Regions from separate parts of the Mesorhizobium sp. Cs1299R1N3 genome, predicted to be linked through region 2. Evidence: predicted binding sites of a transcription regulator. Region 2 holds the regulator's gene; each other region holds the start of a gene.
The links. The regulator LexA, encoded in region 2, represses DNA repair genes until DNA is damaged. The targets are predictions, from matches to a motif close to TGTTCNNNNTGTGTTCNG.
Positions count from the first base shown of each region.

Region 1 (5,644 bases), 350 kb from region 2:
CGCCCCAGATGTGCTCGCCACGGTCGATGAAGATTTCCGAGCACGGGCCGCAGGGTCCGGTATCGCCCATCGCCCAGAAATTGTCCGAGGTCGGGATGCGGATGATGCGATCGTCGGAGAAGCCGGCGATCTTCTTCCAGAAACCGGCCGCTTCATCGTCGGTGTGGTAGACGGTGACCAGCAGCTTGTCCTTGTTCAGCCCGAATTCCTTGGTGATGAGGTTCCAGGCAAGCTCGATGGCCCGCTCCTTGAAATAATCGCCGAAGGAGAAATTGCCGAGCATCTCGAAGAAGGTCAGGTGGCGCGCGGTATAGCCGACATTGTCGAGATCGTTGTGCTTGCCGCCGGCGCGAACGCTTTTCTGGGCCGTGGTGGCACGCGAATAGGGCCGCTTCTCCAAACCGGTGAAGACGTTCTTGAACTGCACCATGCCGGCATTGGTGAACATCAATGTCGGATCGTTGCGCGGCACGAGCGGGCTCGAGGCCACGACCTCGTGGCCCTCCTTGCGGAAATAGTCGAGAAATGTCGACCGGATCTCGTTCACGCCACTCATGGATACTGCCTTTTCAAGAGAGCCGCCGGCCGGACCGGCGGGAGATGGCTCTGTGTTTTCTAGAAGATGGAGTTGGCCTTTTAGCCGTAGCTCTTGACCCTGTCCAGAAACACGGAATTGGGCCAATTCGCGCTTTGCACCGGCACTTACGCAGGCACGCAAACGAAAACCGCCGGCGCGAAGGCCGGCGGTTTGGAACGCGGTACTACAGAACTCTGTTACTTAAGCATCAGATAATAGGCTGGATTTATGGCCAAACTCTGGCGCTGCCCTACATCGCGCCGGCTTCGTCCTCAAAACCGTCGTCGCCATTGCCCTCTGAGCCACCGTTTTCGAGGAACTTTTCGGCGATCAACCCGGCATTCTGCCTGAGCGCCAGCTCGATCTCGCGCGCGGTGTCGGGATTGTCGCGCAGGAACAGTTTGGCGTTCTCGCGGCCCTGGCCGAGACGCTGCGAATTATAGGAGAACCAGGCGCCCGACTTCTCGACCACACCGGCCTTGACGCCGAGATCGACCAGCTCGCCAGTCTTGGAGACGCCCTCGCCATACATGATGTCGAACTCGACCACCTTGAAGGGCGGCGCCAGCTTGTTCTTGACCACCTTGACGCGGGTCTGGTTGCCGACCACCTCGTCGCGATCCTTGACCGAGCCGATACGGCGGATGTCGAGACGCACCGAGGCGTAGAATTTCAGCGCGTTGCCGCCGGTCGTCGTCTCGGGCGAACCGAACATGACGCCGATCTTCATGCGGATCTGGTTGATGAAGATGACCATGGTGTTGGAGCGAGAGATCGAGGCGGTCAGCTTGCGCAGCGCCTGGCTCATCAGGCGGGCCTGCAGGCCGGGCAAGGAATCGCCCATCTCGCCCTCGATTTCGGCGCGCGGCGTCAGCGCCGCCACCGAATCGACCACCAGCACGTCGATGGCGCCGGAACGCACCAGCGTGTCGCAAATCTCCAGCGCCTGCTCGCCGGTGTCGGGCTGCGAGATCAGCAGGTTTTCAAGATCGACGCCGAGCTTGCGGGCGTAGACCGGATCGAGCGCATGTTCGGCATCGACGAAGGCGCAGATGCCGCCCTTCTTCTGGGCCTCGGCCACGGTGTGCAGGGCCAGCGTCGTCTTGCCCGAGCTTTCCGGGCCATAGATTTCGATGATACGGCCGCGCGGCAGGCCGCCGACGCCGAGCGCGATGTCGAGGCCGAGCGAGCCTGTCGGCACCGTTTCGATCTCGACGACCTGCTCGTTGGCGCCGAGCCGCATGATCGAGCCCTTGCCGAAAGCCCGCTCGATTTGCGACAGCGCCGCATCCAGAGCCTTTGATTTGTCCACTGCCTTATCCTCTACCAGCCGCAAAGAATTCTGAGCCATGATACATCACCCCTTGGTCGTCAATGAAGGCCGGACAATCCGTAATCCTTGTCATTTTGTACCTTTTTTGTTCTCATTTGGCAAGGGGTGACAACCAATTGAAAAACAAGCGATATCCTGATTTGTTCTTTTTTTGTCTCGCAAACCCGGGCAGGAACAGGCTCCGCCCGGGCAGGAACAGGCTCCGCATTGGGCCAAACAGCTCGATCCTATAGTCCGGCCGAATCGCCGTCCTGCATGCGAAGCTCTGTCGCGCATTGTAGCGCTTGTGCGGCCCCAACAACAAAGGTCATATCGCCGCCATGGTGGAATCCGCGAAGATACTGGCCGTGGGCGGTGCCCATATCGACCGGCGTGGCCAGGTGTCCGGCCTCTATGTGCCGGCCGCCTCCAATCCCGGCACGATGCGCGAGGATGTCGGCGGTGGCGTCTTCAATGCGTTGCGCAGCATGGTGCGGCGCGGCCTCTGCGCATCGCTGCTTTCGGTGCGCGGTGGCGATGCGTCAGCCGATACGGTTTCACGGGCCATCGCCGAGGCTGGCATCGCCGATCTTTCGGCGGTGTTCCTCGACCGTACCACGCCGAGCTACACGGCGCTGATCGACCGCGAGGGCGAACTGATCGTCGGCTTTGCCGACATGGCGCTGTACGACCTGGCTTTTCCCAAGCAGATCAGGCGTTCCAAGATACGCCAGGAAGTGGCCGCCGCGGATGCCATCCTGTGCGACGCCAACCTGCCGTCGGCCGCACTGGAGGGGTTGCTGTCGCTCGCCGCCGATAAACCGGTTTTCGCCATCGCGATTTCGCCGGCCAAGGTGACGCGGCTGATACCGGTGCTCGGCGGGCTGGCCCAACTCTTCATGAACCGACGGGAGGCCGCTGTGCTGGCCGGCGTCAATGCAAGTGCCGGCGAGCAGGAAATGATCGACGGGTTGCGGAGCAGCGGCCTTGCCAGCGGCGTGGTCACGGCAGGCAGTGGCCCTGTGCTGGGTTTCGACGGTACGGGCGCCTTCTCGATCGTGCCGCCTGCCCCCAGAAAAGTCGCCGATGTCACCGGCGCCGGCGACGCGCTGGCGGGCGCGACGGTCGCGGCGCTGCTGCGCGGCCTGCCATTGCGCCAGGCCCTGCGCGAAGGCGTCGCGGCGGCAATCCTGGCCATCGAAAGCGCCAACGCGGTGCCCGAATTCACCGCGTCGAGCTTCGCGGAGGCGCTGGCCCTTGTGCCCGATGCCAGGGAAGTGGCATGAGACCGGCAAATTCATAGAGCGCAGTGGATGCGCCGCACTCCGGATTGGAGATCAGAGATGACGCCAGAAACCGCCCGCCCTTTCATCGATATCCACGCACCGGTGGCGCAAGCCCTGGCCGCCGGGCGTCCGGTGGTGGCGCTCGAAAGCACCATCATCACCCATGGCATGCCCTATCCCGACAATGGCGCCATGGCGGCCAATGTCGAAAAGATCATCGCTGACGGCGGCGCGGTGCCGGCGACGATCGCCGTAATTGGCGGCCGCATCAAGATCGGCCTCTCCGACGGCGAGCGCGAATCGCTGGCGATGACGGGTGACGCCATGAAGCTGTCGCGCGCCGATCTCGGCTTCGCCGTCGCGCAAGGCCGCACCGGGGGCACCACGGTCGCGGCGACCATGATCGCGGCTGACATGGTCGGGATAAAAGTATTCGCCACCGGCGGCATCGGCGGCGTGCACAAGGGCGCGGAAAAGAGTTTCGACATCTCGGCCGACCTCGATGAACTGGCGCGCACGCCGGTCATCGTCGTCTCGGCCGGCGCCAAGGCGATCCTCGACATCGAAAAGACGCTGGAAGTGCTGGAGACGCGCGGCGTGCCCGTCATCGGCCATGGCTGCGAGACGATGCCGGCCTTCTGGTCGCGGCAGTCGCCGTTCCGGGCGCCATTGACGCTGCACAAGCCGGAAGACATCGCGCATTTCTATCAGACGCGCCTGGCTCTGGGTTTGGGCGGCGGCTTGCTGATTGCCAATCCGGTGCCGGAAAACCACGAAATCCCCGCTGAAGAAATGGCGGGCTACATCGAAGCCGCGCAGAAGGCGGCCGAAGCCCTCAACGTCACCGGCAAGGCGGTGACGCCGTTCCTGCTGGGAAAAATCCTCGAACTCACCGGCGGCCGCAGCCTGAAGACGAACATCGCGCTGGTCGAGAACAATGCAAGGCTGGCGGCTGAGATCGCCAAGGCTTTGTAGGTCACTTGCCGGCGCGCCGCCCCGCCTCATAGGCGCGGCGTGCCCAGACCGTCATTTCATCCGGATCGTCAAAAGCGCTGTCGGGAATGCTCCAGTAGGGCATCGCCACCAGCTTGCCGTGGCGCGTGCCGGTATAGGTCCACTGCCGGCAGCCCGCGGATTCGAAATCCGGCGCGCTTTGTTCGTCGGCTTTCAGCAGCAATTCGCCACGCAGGACAATGGCGACGATGACGCCGTCGAAATAGATGCCCTTGCCGCCGAACAGTTTTCGGATGCTGACCGGACCGAGGCCCTCGAACAGTTCGGCGATGCGTTCATTGTCCATGCCGCGATCATGTCACCGGCATTTGGCCTTGTCATCGCCGCAACCAAAATCATGCTGACAGGTTGAGGCTATCCTGTCGGAGATTTTTGCCATGCCTGTGCTGCTCAAGGGGTCCTGTCGCTGCAACGCCGTGCGTTTCGAAGTGGAAAGCCACACGCCCGTGCCGTTCATGCTGTGCTACTGCTCGATCTGCCGCAAGCAGCAGGGCGGCGGCGGTTTCGCCATCAATCTCGGCGCCGACTACGAAACGCTGAACATCAGGGGCAAGAGAAACCTTGGCGTCTATCGCGCCGAGATCGAGGACGACGAGCATCCCAACTGCGAGGTCTCGACCGGCGAGCGCAATTTTTGCCGCAAATGCGGGTCGGCGCTCTGGCTCTACGACCCGACCTGGCCGGAACTGGTGCATCCCTTCGCCTCGGCGATCGACAGCGACCTGCCGAAGCCGCCCGAAAAAGTGCATCTGATGCTGAAATACAAGGCGAACTGGGTCGAGCCCGATGTCGGGCCGAAGGACAAGGTGTTCGACGTCTATCCCAAGGAATCGATCGCCGACTGGCACAAGCGGACAGGCATGTGGGTGGATTAGCTTTCTTCTCCCCGTTTACGGGGCCAAGGAAATGCTCAGGCCGAAGCGCGCGCCTCGGCCAAGGCTTTCAGATCGGCGGGCTTCAATTCGACCGATTCGCCGCAGCCGCAGGCCGAACTCTGGTTCGGGTTGCGGAAGGTGAAGCCAGTGCGCAGCGTCGTCTGCTCGAAATCCATCTCGGTGCCGAACAGGAAAAGTGCTGCTTCCGGCGCGACATAGACATGGGCGCCGTCGCGCTCGATGTGGTCGTCCTTGGCGTTCGGCTCGGTCACTAGGTCGACCGTATATTCCATGCCGGCGCAGCCGCCCTTCTTGATGCCGAGGCGAATGCCATGCGCGTTGTCGCGCGTGGCGACGATCTCGCGCACCCGGTCGGCGGCCTTTTCGGTCATCGTGATGACGGCAAAGCGTCCCATGTCTTTCCTTCTCCATTCCATGCAGGTTCAAGGCCTGCCGAATGATTCCTCACCTAAAATGGTGAAGTTTTCTGCCCAGTGCAACCCGATCGAGGCTCTATTTCAAAAGACGGCAATCGAAATTAAATGTCCACTAGGTATGTTCAACGCAACGCCGACGATGA
Region 1 is NZ_JAPYKQ010000002.1:257,220-262,863, reverse strand. It holds gene alaS (alanine--tRNA ligase) at 1-556, opposite strand, end outside; gene recA (recombinase RecA) at 828-1,928, opposite strand; gene O7B34_RS06610 (carbohydrate kinase family protein) at 2,231-3,175, shown strand; gene O7B34_RS06605 (pseudouridine-5'-phosphate glycosidase) at 3,233-4,150, shown strand; gene O7B34_RS06600 (TfoX/Sxy family protein) at 4,152-4,475, opposite strand; gene O7B34_RS06595 (GFA family protein) at 4,567-5,064, shown strand; gene sufA (Fe-S cluster assembly scaffold SufA) at 5,100-5,480, opposite strand; gene O7B34_RS06585 (STM3941 family protein) at 5,479-5,644, shown strand, end outside.
Region 1: the regulator LexA is predicted to act here: its motif matches at 1,986-2,003, upstream of recA (recombinase RecA).

Region 2 (5,644 bases):
TCGAGGATCAGAGCGCCGGAAATGGCATTAAGCATGCTGCTCTTGCCGGCCCCGTTGGAGCCGATGACGATGCCGAACTCGCCTGTGGCCAGCGACAGGCTGAGACCGTCCAGCGCGATCTTCTCGTCAGCCTGGCCCTTGTAGAATACCTTACGCGCGGATCGGATCTCGAGCATCGTTCCTCCCTGACCTCGGGGTGACAGCGCCCGCGCCGTCACCCTCACAGCGCCGATGTCAGTCGACGATGCAGCCGCAATCGGCCATCGAAGCCGGTATCTCGATGCCGAACGCAGCCATCGCCTTGCGCGAGATCAACGCCATGTGGTCCTTGTAGGCCGGGCGTGACGGCGCGATCGTCTTGGGATCCTTGCCTTTGAGGACTTCGGCTGCGATGTTGCCGGCGTTGATCCCGACCTGCGTATAATTCACCGCGAAGCTCGCCGGCACCGTGCCGTTGCGGACCGCGCTGTCATCGGCGTTGACGATCGGGATACCGGCCTGGCGCGCGGCGGCGGAGACAGCGGCGATCGCCGGCTGGATCAGGTTCGAGGTCGGTCCGTAGATCACATCGGCTTTCCCGGCGAGCGAGGCGATGCGTTGCTGGATATCATTGACGTTGTCGATGCCGACTTCCACGACCTCGAAACCGGCGGCCGGTGCCGCCGCCTTGATCTTCTCGATCAGGGCAACGTCGTTGGCTTCACCGGGATTGTAAGGCACGCCAAAGCGCTTGGCGTTTGGTAACAGCTTCTTGGTGAAGGCCATCACCGCGGCAACATCCTGAAGATCGGTGGCGCCGGTCATGCCTTCATCACCGGAGTCCCACGACGGCACGAGCTTGGCCGCCACCGGATCGGTGACCGCGGCGAAGACGATCGGAATGCCGGAGCCCGCGAGCGCTTTCTTGGCGATCTGCGAGACCGGCGTGGTGATGGTGTAGATCAGCTTGGGCTGCTCGGCCTGCAGCTTTGCGATCATCTGCGGCACCAGCGATGCATCGAAATTGGTATGGCTCTCCGTATAGACGACGTCCTTGCCGTCGACGAAGCCATTGTCCGTCAGCGCCTTCTTGAAGCCGGCTATGGCGGCGTTCAATTGCGGATGCTCGCCAAAATTGGCGATGCCGATGCGGATCTGATCGGCGGCGGCACCGCCGGCGCTCACCATCAATGCGCCGGCCACGAACAAACCCGACAGCCAAGCGGATTTCGACTTCAACATCATTTCCTCCCAGATTTGATCGACGCCGCTTGCACCGCGGCTAGTGCGGCGATCATGGTCAGTCCGCCGGCCCGTGTCAAACATTATATATAATTCTTGCCATGCACCTACATCATATATAATTTTCCTCTGCCAGACGATGGATGGACCGTGATGCAGGATCAAACGATCTCCACAAAGACGGAGGCAGCCTATCAGCTGTTGCGGCGCGATATCCTGACGACGCGCCTCATGCCCGGGGCCCCGCTCAAGCTGAGTGCGCTGCGCGGGACCTATGGTGTCGGCTGGACGCCGTTGCGCGAAGCCTTGTCGCGGCTAGAGGCCGAACGCCTGGTCACCGCCATCAGCAATCGTGGTTTTACCGTCGCTCCGGTATCGCGGGCCGAACTGGAGGACCTGGCACGCGCCAGGATGGTGATCGAGATACCCCTGTTCCTCGAATCGATGGAAAAAGGCGGCAAGGAGTGGGAGGATGCCGTTGTCACCGCCCACTACCGGCTCTCCCGTTGCAAGACCGCGGTCGACGATCCTTCGGATGCGGCCGTCGATAAATGGGACGAGAACCACGAGGCTTTCCATGCGGCGCTGCTGAGCGCGGCGACTTCCAATTGGCTCATGCGATTCCGCTCGACCATCGCCGATCAGCTGCGACGGCATCATCGTTTTCTCGGCCTGGCGCCGACATTGCGGGCCGCGGCTGGCCTGAAGGACGGTTATGAAGAGGCAATGGAGGCATTGTGCGAAGCGATTGCGATCGAACACCATACAGCGATCATGGAAGCTGCACTCGATCGTGACGTCGAGCGGGCCAAGGCGCTGATGACGGCGCATATCGGCTATACCCTGCACGTCTATGTCCATAGCGAAGACAGCGGCGCGACCAAATACTCCGCGCGCGCCGGCAGTTTGAAAGCGGGTTCCGGGTGACTTCAGCGCTTGCGCGACGCCTGTTGGCATGCGCTGGCCGGAGTGGGCCAAACGCCTGGATCCATCGCCGCCCCAGAGCTACCAATCGTTGGCGTTTTGGTTTCGTTTCGTTCCGCGAATAATGGATCCATAAATTGTACAATCCACCCGCGAAGAGCCCTCCGAAAGACTGATGCCAAGGCCCATCAGTGGATAGGCCACAGGCCATTAACCAAAACAATTTCAACGCCTGCCGATCGCGGAAGGGGTCGGCCGCAGTCCGCTGCCGCGGCAAAAAACTTCAGACGCGTTAACAAATTCATTAAACTTTAAACGGTTGCGGAACACAACTGGAACGGATAGTGTTTGTTCTGGGTTTGTTTTTTCGATTCTGGTTCAGACCTTTCGTTCAATGCCTTGGGGGCCGCCATGCTGACACGCAAGCAACATGAACTGCTGATGTTTATCCACGAACGGCTCAAGGAAAGCGGGATACCGCCCTCCTTCGACGAAATGAAGGAAGCGCTCGATCTTGCCTCCAAATCGGGCATCCATCGCCTGATCACGGCGCTGGAGGAACGTGGCTTTATTCGCCGGCTACCCAATCGGGCGCGCGCGCTGGAAGTGCTGCGGCTGCCGGACTCGATCGCGCCGGGCCTCAATGCGGCAAAGAAGTTCTCGCCAAGCGTCATCCAGGGCAGCCTTGGCCAAGGCAGTCTCGGCCGCCAGATCAGGCCGGCGACGGCGCCTTCGCGCCTGCCCGCGGCCGGCAACGACGACGATGCGGTTTCAGCCGTGTCCATCCCGGTCATGGGTCGTATCGCCGCCGGTGTGCCGATCGATGCCATCCAGCATCAGACGCATTCGATTTCGGTGCCGCCGGACATGATCATGGGCGGCGAGCACTATGCGCTGGAGGTCAAGGGCGACTCGATGATCGAGGCCGGTATCTTCGACGGCGACACGGTCATCATCCGCAATGCCGATACAGCAAGTCCGGGCGAAATCATCGTGGCGCTGGTCGACGAGGAGGAAGCAACGCTGAAGCGGTTCCGCCGCAAGGGCGCCTCGATCGCGCTCGAAGCCGCCAATCCAGCCTACGAAACACGCATCTTCGGACCGGATCGGGTCAAGGTGCAGGGCAAGCTTGTCGGGCTGATCAGGCGCTACTGAACTGGCTTGCCATCGGGCTTGTCGGCCTTTTTATAGGGGGGCAGCCCCCTCGCCTCGCGTGAGAATTTTCGCTGCTCGTGCCAAGGCCGGTAAGGTCCGTCGACGGCGAATTCGATCGCAGCCGGGCTCGTGGCCGACAGGGGATCGAAGAAGACGGCGGCACTCCCCTTGCGGGCGAGCTGCCGTTTGGTGATGACGAGAACCAGCGGATTGTGGCAGGCGTCATAGGCGGTCGCGTCATTGACGACGATCAGGTCAGCGAAGGCGCAGGCCTTCCAGGTGTTCTTGCGATCCTCGACATAGGCGATGATCGCGCCGGAAGGGTGCCTGGCAAGGCACAGGCCTTCGCGGCAATAAAACGGCGATCCCAGCGGCAGGTCGGTGGGAGCGGAAATATCGAATTGCCCGTCCGTCTTGTCGAACATTTCCGGTAGGACGATTGTTTCGGAGATCAGAGCGCGTTTCCAGTTGTCGGCTGCGAATTCGTTCGGACGTTCCCGGTTGACGGCCAGTTCGCCATTGCCGATCGACAGAGCCACCAGCCGCGCATCTTCCGAGATCAGCACATCGGGCGCGCGCGTGTGCGACACAGTCAACAGACCGGCAAGCGCGAATGGCACCGCCGTGAGCCGGAGCCAGGTCGTCGCCATCGTCGCGATGACCAGCGCGACAGTGACCAGCAGCACGGATTGCTGCGAAATCAGGCCGACTCCATCGACCGGAGAGCGCTCCGATATCCACGCCGATATGGCGATCATCGCTGTCAGGCCCTTGCCCATGAGGTAGAGAGCCGGCCAATCCAACCCGAACGGCATCAGCAACGCGCTGGCGACGGCCAGGAACATCACGACCGACACGATCGGCATGACGGCCAGATTGGCGAACAGGCTGAGCGGCGACACCCGCTGGAAATGCCAGATGGCAAACAGTGCCGTCGCGCTGCCGGCGATGATGGACGTCATGGCCAATCCACCTGTCGCCAGCAGGAATTTTCGCGTCAGAAACCCGGGTAGGGATCGCTTTGGCGGCGGAGGCCTCGTCTTTCCCGCATGGTGGTCGGCCCAGCCGGCATAGGCGCCAACCAAGGCCGCGGTTGCCGCGAACGACATCTGGAAACTCGGGCCGACGACCTCGTGCGGCGAAACCAGGATAACGGCGATCGCCGAGATCGCCAGATTGCGCATGGTTAGCGCCGCGCGATCGAACAAGACGGCGATCAGCATCACCGCCAGCATGATGAAGCTGCGTTCGGCCGCGACGACGACGCCCGAAATGACGAGATAGGCGGCGATCGAAAACAGTGCGGCGGCGGCGGCGTATTTCTTCACCGGCCGGCGCGCGGAAAAGCCTGGAAACAGCGCGAAGGCACCGCGCAGCAGACCCATGATGGTGCCGGCCACCAGCGCCATATGCAGACCCGAAATGGAGATGATGTGATAGATGCCGGTGCGCCGCATCGCTTCGTTGATTTCATCGGGAATGCCGGCCCGCACGCCGACGATCAGCGCCGCCGCGATCTCGCCTTCGGCGCCGCCAATGCTGCCCCTGATGTGGTCGGCGATGGCTTCGCGGGCATTTTCGATGCCTGAAAACACGCGTGCCGGCAGCGGCATCTCACCGGCTTTGGCGGAGACAACCGTTGGATTGCCGAGAAAGAAGCCGCTGCCGCCGATGCCGGCGAAATAGCTGTCGAAGGAGAAGTCGTAGCTGTCCGGCCGCACCGGGCCGGTCGGCGGCAGCAGTTTGGCATAGCCTGTGATAAGCGAGCCGGCGGTCATTTCGGGCGGTATCTTGCGTGCCGAAAGCCGGACCCTTTCAGGCGCGTAACGCAGTTTCGGCCGGGCGGTCGAAATCACGTCCATGGTCAGCCGGATGCGGCCGCTCTCCATCTCCTCGAGCGAGATCACGCGGCCGGTCAGTTGCGTCGAGATTTCCGAGCCCAGCATCCGGGTTCCGGCTCGCCATGTTTCGACCTTCGCCGCGAGCAGGCCAAGCACAATCAACAGCAGCGCCATGAAACACAGATGGGTTTTCGGCCAGGAGCGCGAGACGAATGCACAGACCGCCGCCAGAACCACGACCGCGACAGGCTTTGCAAAATCGGGCTCGGACGCCAGCGAAAAGTAGGCGATCGCCCCAACGGCCAGGCAGACCGGCACCAGCAGGAAGGCGATGCCCCGGTTGAGTTCCAGCTCCGCCGCCTTGGCGACGCCGTGACGCAGGCGAGGCAAGGATATCGGGCCGATTTGCCGGCGCATGCGCACAATCCGGCGTGCAGCAGGAGATGGAGTTGGCGCTGGGCTATCCGCCTGCAGCGGCTGGGTTGCGGGCGCAGCCACGAGCG
Region 2 is NZ_JAPYKQ010000002.1:602,699-608,342, reverse strand. It holds gene O7B34_RS08370 (ABC transporter ATP-binding protein) at 1-176, opposite strand, end outside; gene O7B34_RS08365 (ABC transporter substrate-binding protein) at 235-1,221, opposite strand; gene O7B34_RS08360 (GntR family transcriptional regulator) at 1,375-2,148, shown strand; gene lexA (transcriptional repressor LexA) at 2,557-3,300, shown strand; gene O7B34_RS08350 (ComEC/Rec2 family competence protein) at 3,294-5,644, opposite strand, start outside.

Region 3 (5,644 bases), on a different contig from region 2:
CTGGTCTTCGAGATGCGCCGACGCGGCGCCAAGAAGGGACTGGCCACCTTGTGCATCGGCGGCGGCATGGGCGTCGCCATGTGCGTCGAAGCGATTTAACCTAGCCAATAACGAATAGGGAGGAGCGAATAGGGAAGAACGGCCTCAGCGCTGTGGGACATCAAATCCCCATTCGCTATTGGCTGCTCCCCATTCGCCCCTCCGACCAAAGGGAGGACACATGACCAAAGTTGCAATCGTCACGGGTGGATCGCGCGGTATCGGCGCGGCGATCTCGATCGCTTTGAAAACTGCCGGCTATTCGGTTGCCGCGAATTATGCCGGCAACGACGACGCAGCGGCGAAGTTCAAGGCCGAGACCGGCATTCCGGTCTACAGATGGTCGGTCGCCGACTATGACGCTTGCGCCGCCGGGATCAAGCAGGTCGAGGCCGACCTCGGCCCGGTCTCGGTGCTGGTCAACAACGCCGGCATCACCCGCGACGCCATGTTCCACAAGATCACGCGCGAGCAGTGGAAAGAGGTCATCGACACCAATCTGTCGGGCGTCTTCAACATGACGCATCCGCTGTGGAGCGGTATGCGCGACCGCAAGTTCGGCCGCGTCATCACCATCTCCTCGATCAACGGACAGAAGGGCCAGGCTGGTCAGGTCAATTACTCCGCCGCCAAGGCCGGCGACATCGGCTTCTCGAAGGCGTTGGCGCAGGAAGGCGCGCGCGCGGGCATCACCGTCAACGTCATCTGTCCGGGCTACATCGCCACCGAGATGGTCAAGGCGATAGACGAGAAAGTGCTCAACGAACGCATCATCCCGCAAATCCCGGTCGGCCGCCTTGGCGAACCGGAAGAGATCGCGCGCTGCGTCGTCTTCCTCGCTTCCGAAGACGCCGGCTTCATCACCGGCTCGACCCTCACCGCCAACGGTGGCCAGTACTTCGTCTGATCAAACCGTATGGCCAAATCTGAAAGTGCCGGCAGTTCCGCCGGCGCTTTCATTTTTGATGCTCGCCCATACAGACACGGAAGCTGGCGCTGTCGATTCATGCGACCAGCTTAAGCCCGCTTTTCATGGACTGCTTACGCACACCCGATTGTGACGGTGCCGGCAGCTTGGCCATATCGGCCCGGCTGAGACCTGACAGCTTCAGTGAAATCTTGCGCTTGGCGATCGGGTTGATATTGACGAAGTTGAGGACGAGGTTGCGCAGGAAGCGCCGGAACGGGGTGCGCGTGAGTGCCATGCCGGTCAGCCTGCCCGCGAGGTCAATCACTTCCTGCGCCGCTGGACGGCGAAGCGTCTCGTAAAGGTCGAGTTCGCTTTCCCCGCGGATGCCGTTGATCACGTCGCCGAGTAATTCTCCCAGCACCACGGCATCGATCAGACCGGTGTTCATGCCTTGACCGCCGGCGGGGCTGTGCACATGGGCAGCATCGCCCATGACGAACAACGACCGATGGCGATAGGACTTGGCGATGCGATGATGAACGCGAAAACGTGTACTCCAACTCAGGTCGAGCACCTTCGCCGGGCTCGCCGACGGTCCACGGCTGTCCAGGAGCGCCTGGATGTCGGAAATACCAGGCTGCTCCGGCGCCTCATCCATGGTCGCCACGATTCGGTACGATCCATCCGGCAGAGGCGCCACGACGACCAGTCCAGCCGGCGAGAACAGCAATGAAACCTCCGTCGGCCCGAGCGGCCAGTCGAGGCGCACATCGGCAAGAACAAAGGACCCGGCATAGGGCTCGCCGTCGAAGCCGATGCTAGCCGCCTCACGAACCACGCTATGCATGCCGTCCCCACCGACCACGTAGCGTGCGTAGATCGTCTTTTCGCGGCCGTTCTGAACGAGGGTAGCGCGTGCGCCGTCCTGGTCCTGCATAACCATTTTCGCCTCGACGCCGCGATGGACGACGCCGCCCAGTTCGGCGATGCGTTCGGCAAGCACCCTCTCGGTCAGGTTCTGCGGGATCATCAGCGCATAGGGATATGCCGTGGGCAGACCGGAGAAGTTGAGATTGACCAGCGTCCGGTCACGATCGCGAATGGCGAAGTTGTCGAGCTTCAGCCCGAGTTCAACCAGGCGCCCGGTGACGCCGAGCGGTGCCAGTGTTTCCAGTGTCTGCGCGTGGATTACTCCGGCGCGTGAGGTGTTGAGGCCATCGGCAAGGCGGTCGACCAGGACGTGGTCGACGCCGGCCTGGTGCAGGGCGATGGACAGCGCCAGGCCGGTCGGGCCGGCGCCAATGATCAGGACTTCGGTGGTATCGGGCAGCATTTCCTCTCTCCATTTGTCAACGATCGGTGACTTTTATTTGGAGCGCTTGAATTTGTCAACGGTCGTTGGCATATGGATTTCATGAGCACGAATCAGCCAAAAAAACCGAGCAAGTCCGACCGCACCCGTGCACAAATCCTCGACGCGGCGAGGCAGTTGTTCTCCGAGCACGGCTATGGCGGCGCTTCTATCCGTGACATCGCAGCGCTCGCTTCGATCGATCCCGCGATGGTGATCCGCTATTTCCGCAGCAAGGATGAGCTGTTCGCCAGGGCGGCGCTGTTCGACCTGCAACTGCCCGCAACGCAGGTGACCGACCGCGCTTCCATCGGCGACGCGATCATCCGGCGTTTTCTTCGCACTTGGGAGAATTCTCCCAGCGCCACCGGCATGGTCATTCTCCTGCGCTCGGCTGCGTCCAATGAATTCGCCGCGGAGAAGGTGCGCGACGTATTCGCCACTCAGGTCCGGCCGGTTGTGGCACCGTTCGGCGACCCCGCCGATGCCGGCCGGCGCGCCGGCCTCGTCGCCAGCCAGTTGCTGGGTCTGGCGACGTGCCGATATCTGCTGCGGCTGCCGCCCGTCGTGGCCTTATCGCACGAAGAAATCATCAGGGATGTCGGTCCGGTCCTGCAGCGCTATGCAACCGGGGCGGATTAATCCTGAACCGGCGGCGAGCATTACCGTGCGCCTGATCACGACATTATCGGGCCCTCTAACCCGCCATGTCCTGTTCCGGCACGCAAAGGTTAATGGCGGCAGCGCGTCTGTGCGAAACCCTGTGATCAAGCCTGTGGATTCTCGGTGGATAAGCTGTTCACAACACAAGATATTGAGGGAACAAAAGGAGAAAAAACCTCTGACGCTGATTTGTCGCCGATTCGTTCCGGCTTTGAGCGCAATGTTAACATTAATGGCCGCGATTGCCTGCTATTCCTTAATATCGAGTTCAGAAAGATTAACGATTTCAGAACCTTGAGCGGGGCATACCGATCCTCCCGCATCGTTCACAGGCAAAAGTTAACGGCAAAGCCCGCCTAGCATAAAACGGGCCAATCCGGCGATTCAGCATGTGGTGAGACTCGTGGTCACAAAATCCATATCTAGCCGTGAACAAAAGCTGAATCTGACGGAGTCACCGATTCGTCGCCGATTCGTTCCAGACTCGTTCCAACTGTTAAGCAGGGGCTGATTTGCGGGCTGACGCGGACGTCTTCGGAAACCGGTTGGAACATTCCGCTTTCGCTTCGCGCCCGAAATCCCTATGTGTCGGCTGTCATACGCGCCGTCCAGGCACGCTCCCGACCACGAGAGGCCAGAAAGCCTTATTTCCGAGCCGATGAACATCCAGCAGAAACACACCGAGCCGCTGATCCTGTCGGGCCGCGACGTGACCGCGGTGCTTGGCCCCACCAACACCGGCAAGACCCATCTCGCCATCGAGCGCATGGTGGCGCACGAAACCGGCGTCATCGGCTTGCCCCTGAGGCTGCTGGCCCGCGAGGTCTACACGCGCGTCTGCGAGAAGGTCGGAGCCCACAAGGTGGCGTTGATCACCGGCGAGGAGAAGATCCAGCCGCAAGGCGCCAAATATTCGGTCTGCACCGTCGAAGCCATGCCGCGCGAGACCGATGCCGCCTTCGTCGCCATCGACGAGGTGCAACTGGCCGGCGACCTCGAGCGCGGCCATATCTTCACCGACCGTATCCTGCATCTGCGCGGCCGCCAGGAAACGCTGCTGCTCGGCGCGGCCACGATGCACGGCATCCTCCAGCGGCTGCTGAAGGGCGTCTCGGTGGTGACGCGGCCGCGGCTGTCGCATCTGGCCTATGCCGGCTCCAAGAAATTGACCCGCCTGCCACGGCGTACCGCGATCGTCGCCTTCTCCGCCGACGAGGTCTACGCTATCGCCGAGTTGATCCGCCGCCAGCAGGGCGGTGCGGCCGTCGTGCTCGGGGCGCTGTCACCCCGCACCCGCAATGCCCAGGTGGCGCTGTTCCAGTCGGGTGATGTCGACTACCTCATTGCCACCGACGCGATCGGCATGGGCCTCAACCTCGATCTCGACCATGTCGCCTTTGCCCAGAACCGCAAGTTCGACGGCTACCAGTACCGCAATCTGACGGCGGCCGAACTCGGCCAGATCGCCGGCCGCGCCGGCCGGCATCTGCGCGACGGCACGTTTGGCGTCACCGGCCAGGTCGATCCGCTCGAAGAGGATTTGGTCCAGAAGATCGAGGGCCATGACTTCGACCCGGTGAAGGTGCTGCAATGGCGCACCGCGCAATTCGATTTCGTCAGCCTTGATGCGCTGAAGCGATCGATCGAAACCAACGCCCCGGTCGAGGGCCTGACACGCGCGCTGCCGGCCGTCGATGCACAAGCGCTCGAACATCTCTCCCGCGACGAAGACATCCGCGCGCTCGCAACCGATGCAAAACGCGTGGCGCTGCTGTGGGAAGCCTGCGCGCTGCCCGACTATCGCAAGATTGCGCCGGCCCAGCATGCCGATCTCATCGCCTCGATCTACATGGACCTCGCCCGCCATGGCCATGTCGACGAGAATTACATGGCCGAGCAGGTGCGCCGCGCCGACACCACCGAGGGCGACATCGATACGCTGTCGCACCGCATCGCCCAGATCCGCACCTGGACATTCGTGTCGAACCGGCCCGGCTGGCTGGCCGATCAGGCACACTGGCGGGAAAAGACGCGCGAAATCGAAGACAGATTGTCGGATGCGCTGCATGAGCGGTTGACGAAACGCTTCGTAGACCGCAGGACTTCCGTCCTCATGCGGCGCCTTAGAGAAAATACCATGCCTGAAGCCGAAATCAGCCCTACCGGAACCGTCCTTGTCGAAGGCCATCATGTCGGCGAGTTGCAAGGGTTCCGTTTCACCGCCGACCAGACCGCCGGCGGCGAGGACGCCAAGGCCGTGCGCACGGCCGCGCAAAAGGCGCTGGCCGCCGAATTCGAGGCACGCGCGGAGCGCTTCGGCGCCTGCGCCAATGGCGATCTCGCGCTCGGTTCGGACGGCACGCTGCGCTGGATCGGCGCGCCGATCGGCACGCTGGTTTCGGGCGAGGACGCGCTGAAGCCGCGCCTGGTGCTTTTGGCCGACGAACAGCTGACCGGCCCGGCGCGCGACAGGGTCGCCGCGCGCGCCGAACGCTTCGTCAATTTCCAGATCGAATCCCTGCTGAAGCCACTGGTCGACTTGAAGAATGCCGAGCAGATTTCCGGCATCGGCCGCGGCATCGCCTTCCAGCTGGTCGAGAATTTCGGCCTCATCAATCGCCGCGACATCGCCGAGGAGATGAAGTCGCTCGACCAGGAAGGTCGCGCGGCACTTCGCCGGC
Region 3 is NZ_JAPYKQ010000007.1:16,228-21,871, reverse strand. It holds gene O7B34_RS16940 (acetyl-CoA C-acetyltransferase) at 1-99, shown strand, start outside; gene phbB (acetoacetyl-CoA reductase) at 221-946, shown strand; gene O7B34_RS16930 (FAD-dependent oxidoreductase) at 1,044-2,282, opposite strand; gene O7B34_RS16925 (TetR/AcrR family transcriptional regulator) at 2,355-2,942, shown strand; gene O7B34_RS16920 (hypothetical protein) at 3,087-3,323, shown strand; gene O7B34_RS16915 (helicase-related protein) at 3,622-5,644, shown strand, end outside.
Region 3: the regulator LexA is predicted to act here: its motif matches at 3,438-3,455, upstream of O7B34_RS16915 (helicase-related protein).